2 regions of the Pseudoalteromonas sp. S3785 genome follow, and region 2 is predicted to be linked to the other one. Evidence: predicted binding sites of a transcription regulator. Region 2 holds the regulator's gene; the other holds the start of a gene.
The links. Region 2 encodes LexA, which represses DNA repair genes until DNA is damaged. Its sites were predicted from a motif close to TACTGTATNNNNATACAGTA; they were not measured.
Positions count from the first base shown of each region.

Region 1 (3,206 bases), on a different contig from region 2:
AATAACCACACTTCATAGGCTCTGCCTTGCCTAAAAACCAAACACACTGCTGCAAATTCAACCATCAAAGGTCAACACGCCCTGGTGGTTAAGTTCGTTATTGAAATTACTTAAGCGTCGTTATACTTTAAGTGTATTACTTTATAAAGCGTGGCATTTTTTATATTTCTTAGCACTTCCGCAAGGGCAGGGGTCATTTCTATTAACTTTAATATCGGCTACCGGATTAATAATACCCTCTAAATAACGCCATTCACCATCCTCTTTTATAAAGTCTGATTTCTCATCCAGTTCACAATATAAGTTTTGGTAAAAATAATACGCGTTAAAGGCAACAGAGCCTCGCTCATCACTTTGTTTTGTGTCGCGTACAACTAATTTTACAAAGCGGCAGCTATTGGCAAAGTCAGCAATTTCATTTACTGGGTTTTGTGCTTGTTTTTCTTTAGCGTAAGTTTTAAATACATAAGATGCATTTTTTAATGCATAAGCACTAAAGCGCGAACGCATTAATTGCTCAGGTGTTTCTGGGGTTTTTATATCAAGATGATAAGGTTGGCAACAGTCGCCATAATTAAGCTGACTGTTGCATTTGCAGGCGCTGGTACTGGTTACACTCATAAAATACTAATTAACATAAATCAAAAATGTATTTTACCAGCTTATTGAGTAAGTGATATTGCTGTAGTGCTGGTTTTTTTAGTAAAGCAAAATAGCTTAGCGCTTCTTTTATTTAAATTAAGCGATAAATTAACAAGCTGTTGCTCACTGACTATGTCGGTCCACGTAATAATGGCTGCAAAATTTCCATTATGGAGTGCGGAGTTAAGCACATACTCTAAATTTACTAAATGCTTTTGCCTTATCACAAGCAATTTGCTGGTATCAATAGAGCAGCTATCTAGTAAGGCTTTACTGGGCACATGGTCAGGCGCAATTAGTAAGGTCCACGCATTCGAGCTATTGTATTGGTGCAACACTTTTAGCATCTCAAATGTTGCAGAAATTTCATCTTCTACTTTTATTAAGTTTACTAACTCATTTTCGTCATGTTGTTGGTAGCTTTTAACGTTTCTTACGGTAATTGGCTGTAGCATAGGTCTCACTCACTGGGTTTATATACAGTACATGTATACAGTAGTTTATACAGTTGTTGTGTGCAAGTGTTTTTTGTTATTTTTTATACAGTTGATGACTTTAAAAAATAAATAATAAAAATAACACTTTAAAAACAGTTGCTTATAATTTATCTGTGAGAGTGAAAAATGAGGGTGCTTGCGCAACTGTATAAAGTGTAGCAGCGCTATACAGTACTTAAGAGGTGGCTATACAGTTGTTTTAATGTGTTTTACAGTACTTAGTAATACAGTAGTTAGTCATTTTTGGGGATTAAGTGAGCATACTGTATTTGGTGTATTTGCTCAAACAAGCTTGCTGCGTAGCACTGCGCGTCTTTAAGACGTTTGGTGTCGATATATTTTCTTAAATCATCTAAAGCAGCGGTTGCCGGTTCATAGCCTTGGCTACTGGCTAAACTAAGCCATGCTGCTGCGTGAAATACACTTTTTGGTACGCCTTGGCCTTTGACAAAAAATAATCCTAAATAAAACTGGGCGCGATGATTTCTGGCCATTGCGGCAAGACGCATCCATTTAGCTGCCAATGGTGCTTGATTATGTTTTAAATAATACAGTGCTTTATTAAGTGCTGTGTGCTCGCTTACATCACTATTGCTTTCAGCGCTTTGGTTTATAGGCTGAGTTACAAAGTCTAAAATGTTGTTTAATTGCTGCTCTAAGTCTTGTCCGCTAGGCTGAGTCTTATTCATACATTTTCTTTTATATAGTTTCTACGTCAACAGTTTAGTATATCGCAAGGTAAAATGTCCTGTTTATACTTAATTTTATGATAAAATCTCGTCACTTTTTACAACCACAAGTCTATTATGCTCGAAGCTCTATTTAAACTCCGCGAAAACAACTCCAATGTGCGACGCGAAAGCATTGCAGGAGTCACTACTTTCATCACTATGGTTTACATTGTATTTGTTAACCCTGCAATGCTTGCTGAAGCAGGCATGGATCAAGGTGCTGCATTTGTAGCCACTTGTATTGCAGCTGCTATTGGCTGTTTTATTATGGGGCTGTGGGCCAATTATCCTTTAGCACTTGCGCCAGGTATGGGCCTTAACGCATTTTTTACTTATGGTGTAGTTTTAGGGATGGGTTATAGCTGGCAGGCTGCATTAGGTGCGGTATTTATGTCTGGTTGTATATTTTTAATATTAAGTTTGTTTAAGGTCCGCGAGTGGATAATTAATGCGATTCCTTTGGTTTTAAAACAAGCTATAGCAACAGGTATAGGCGCGTTTTTAGCGTTAATTGCACTAAAAAATGCAGGGATTATTGTTTCAAGCCCAGCAACATTAGTGCAGCTTGGTGATATCACTTCGGCGGGCCCTTTATTAGCTATATTAAGCTTTTTTGTTATTGCGGCTTTACTTTATCGCGATATAAAAAGTGGCGTACTTATTAGCATTTTGCTAGTAACAGGTATTGCGTTAAGCCTTGATTTAGTTCAGTACCACGGCGTAATTTCAATGCCACCGTCTATTTTACCTACGTTTATGCAACTTGATTTTGCAGCGGCCCTTGAACTTTCCATGTTAAGCGTAATTTTTGCGTTTTTGTTTGTTGACTTATTTGATACATCAGGGACGTTGGTTGCGGTAACTCAAAAAGCAGGCTTGGCCGATGAAAAAGGCAACATGCCGCGCTTAGGGCGTGCTTTAAGTGCTGATAGTACAGCGACCATTGCCGGCGCAATGCTGGGTACTTCAACAACCACTTCTTATATTGAGTCTGTGGCCGGTGTATCGGTTGGCGGGCGTACTGGCTTAACAGCCGTCGTTGTAGGTGTATGCTTTTTGCTAATGATGTTTTTTGCGCCGCTTGCGCAAATGGTGCCAGCCTATGCAACAGCGGGTGCTATTTTATACGTTGCGGTATTAATGCTGCAAAACCTTAAGTTTGTGAACTGGGATGATATGAGCGATGCAATTCCGGTAAGTGTTGTACTGCTTATGACGCCACTTACATTCTCTATTGCACATGGTATTGCGCTTGGTTTTATATCGTATACTGCGGTTAAGTTACTATGTGGTAAACGCGATCAAGTGAGTATTAGTGTGTGGATTTTAACGGCGC
Region 1 is NZ_PNCT01000057.1:44-3,249, forward strand. It holds gene CWC17_RS14875 (YchJ family protein) at 142-621, opposite strand; gene CWC17_RS14880 (SulA-like leucine-rich domain-containing protein) at 663-1,097, opposite strand; gene CWC17_RS14885 (SEL1-like repeat protein) at 1,373-1,828, opposite strand; gene CWC17_RS14890 (NCS2 family permease) at 1,946-3,206, shown strand, end outside.
Region 1: a site for LexA is predicted at 1,121-1,140, ahead of CWC17_RS14880 (SulA-like leucine-rich domain-containing protein). Genes of this name have one in related genera too.

Region 2 (3,206 bases):
GCTGGATGGTGGCCGTGGTGAGCGTCATTGGCGTGTGGTTGTTCTACTATGCTACTCATTAGTTCGCCTCCCCATCAGCATCAAGTGCTGCCTGAATTTCACTAGGTTGGATAACATCACCCGTATCGTTACCCCACGCATTGCGTTTGTAGGTAATTACTGCCGCAAGTTGCTTTATAGATAACTGCTTTGCAAATGCCTGCATTGCGGTGCCAGGACGGCCATGAATTACAATATCTATATGATCTTTTATATCACCAAGCACAATGGGGCTGCCTTTAAGCGCTGGAAACACACCCGGTAACCCCATACCTGTTGGCTGATGACACGCAGCGCAACTTGCCATATACACTTGCTCACCTAGCGTCATTAACTCTTCTTTAGGAATCGTTTTCTCAAGTAGGGCTGCATCGGCTAATGCCGCTTTCTGCTTAGCTTGCTTAGCATCTGCAAGCCACGCGTTAAAATCCTCTTGTGACTTAGCTTCAACTACCACGGGCATAAAACCATGATCTTTACCGCACAGTTCGGCGCATTGGCCACGGTAAATACCCTCTTCGTTGATGTTGGTCCACGTTTCATTAATAAACCCCGGGTTGGCATCTTTTTTAACGGCAAAATCAGGTACCCACCAAGAGTGAATAACATCATCAGAGGTCATTAAAAAACGCACCTTTTGATTAATTGGCAGTACTAAAGGTTTATCAACCTCAAGTAAGTAATTAGGGTTTTTATTAGCAAGGTTGGCTATTTCGTCTTGAGGGGTAGACAAAATAGAATAAAACTCCACGTCTTCGCCCATATATTCATAATGCCACTTCCACTGTGATCCAGTGATTTTAATGGTTAAGTCGGCCTTACTGGCATCTTCCATTGCAATCAAGGTTTTAGTGGCAGGGATTGCCATGGCAATTAAAATAACAAACGGAATGGCAGTCCAAAGAATTTCTACTTTGGTACTTTCATGAAATTGGGCAGGAACTGCCCCTTTAGATTTACGGTGATGAATTAGTGCCCAAAACATAATTGCGAACACTATCACCCCAATCACACAACATATTAAAAATATTGTCATGTGTAGCTGATATACATTATTACTTATATCGGTTACGCCCTTGCGCATATTGTATTGGCTATTAGCCAGCACTTGCTGCGGGAACATAATCAATACAAGCCACAAGGCAGAGGTCAGTTTACCCATGTGACGGCTCCTTTGATGCTATTGCGAATGCAAAGCGAAGAGGCATACGGCTTAAACGCCAATTCGTTATTTTTATTATTTAACCAACCTAATTTGTTTTGATTGGTATAGCTGCGTCAACAATGAATGTGTATTTGTGTGTTCTCAAAACCAAAAAGCTGTGAGTTATTGTTAGCCCAGCACATTAATGATTAGCTAAAAAACGTACAACAAGCAAGTTTTAGTATAAAAAACAAACAAGTTGTATTTTAAAATAAGCTTTAATTACGCCAGCTTAAACACAAGTTAGTTGCTAAATAGCGAGTAAAACTAGGGGGTGCATCATATAAAAGAGGAGTTAAGTGCGAGTGCAAAAAAGTTTACAGGCTAAATAATTTTAGGGCGCTTTGAGGTAGCGGAAGGTCTTTCTTAAAACAAAAATGCACACTTAAAAGTGCGCATTTATAAAAAGTTACTTAAAAATAGTTAAAAATTACATCCAGTCGGCATTTCTTATTACGCCAACAGCTAAACCTTCAATATTAAAAGATTCGTTTTCAAGGTCTACCTCTATAGGCGTAAACTCTTCGTTTTCGGCGTGTAATAATACTTTTCGGCCTGCTTTTTCGAGGCGCTTTACGGTTACGTCTTCATCTACCCGCGCAACCACAACTTGGCCGTTTTCAGCTGTTTGAGTACGGTGTACAGCAAGTAAGTCGCCGTCCATAATGCCTATATCTTTCATACTCATACCGTTAACACGCAGTAAAAAGTCAGCGGCAGGTTTAAACATAAGTGGGTCTATTTTGCAGTGGCTCTCAACATGTTCTTGCGCCAAAATAGGCGAACCCGCTGCAACTCGACCTATTAATGGCAGACCTAGTTGCTCTGGCTCTTCTTCTTCAACCAATTGAATACCACGGCTTGCGCCTGGCTTCATTTTAATAACACCTTTTTTGGCAAGCGCTTTTAAGTGCTCTTCTGCGGCATTAGCACTTTTAAAACCTAGTGTTTGCGCAATTTCGGCACGTGTAGGAGGCATACCAGTGTCTTTAATAAAAACTTTTATTAGTTCGAGTATTTGAGCTTGGCGTTTAGTTAATGGTCGCATACAACTGGTTTTCCATACAGTACATTTAACTGTGAGTATATACAGTTAAATAAAAATCGCAAATTTAAATTGCGCTTTAAAATAGCTAAACACACCGCACTTGGATATATTTTAGGTAATTACAGACGTTCAGTATTTAAAATGCTATAAATTTGCTTTCAACATAAAGGAGTAATTATGAGTATTTGGCACCAACCCATCACTTTAGCGCTTTGCAAACAGTTAGAGGAAGGCATTGACGGCCAAGGCACATTAATGAAAACCATGGGTATTGAAGTCACAGAAATTGGTGACGATTACCTAGTTGCCACAATGCCAGCAATTCCTGAGCATCATAATCCTATGGGGATGGTTCACGGTGGTGCAAATGTAGTACTTGCCGAAACAGTAGCAAGCTATGCTGCTAATTTTGTTGTCGATTTTACAAAGTTTTATTGTGTAGGGCAGGAAATTAGCGCAAGCCATTTAAAAGCATCTCGCAATGGTACTTTAACTGCAACCGCTAGGGCTTTTCATATAGGTAAACGTAGTTCTGTGTGGGAAATAAAAATAACAAATAGCCGCAATGAGCTGTGCTGCGTATCAAAAATGACCGCAGCAGTTGTAGAGCGCAGATAATTACTTATTGTTATTTTTCGATAGGATAAATAGTAATTTCCATACCTGCACCAATCGCAGATATACGTAGCAGTGTGTCTGCATGTAAGGCTTGGTTAAAACATTTAGGCGACGTGCCCGATTCAAAGCCAATATCAAACGTTCTTCGCGAGCAGCTGAGCCATTGTTTAAGCGCATTACGTGAACACGACTCAATAAGCTCGCACAAATGGTTAATCGCTTTATCTGGTGTTGATATTTCACCTGAGGCTTCAATACGCGCAAGTTGACGATATTCGTCTTTGTCATAATGCAAAA
Region 2 is NZ_PNCT01000031.1:31,077-34,282, reverse strand. It holds gene ctaD (cytochrome c oxidase subunit I) at 1-59, opposite strand, end outside; gene coxB (cytochrome c oxidase subunit II) at 59-1,201, opposite strand; gene lexA (transcriptional repressor LexA) at 1,674-2,291, opposite strand; gene CWC17_RS09120 (PaaI family thioesterase) at 2,469-2,909, shown strand; gene CWC17_RS09115 (hypothetical protein) at 2,920-3,206, opposite strand, start outside.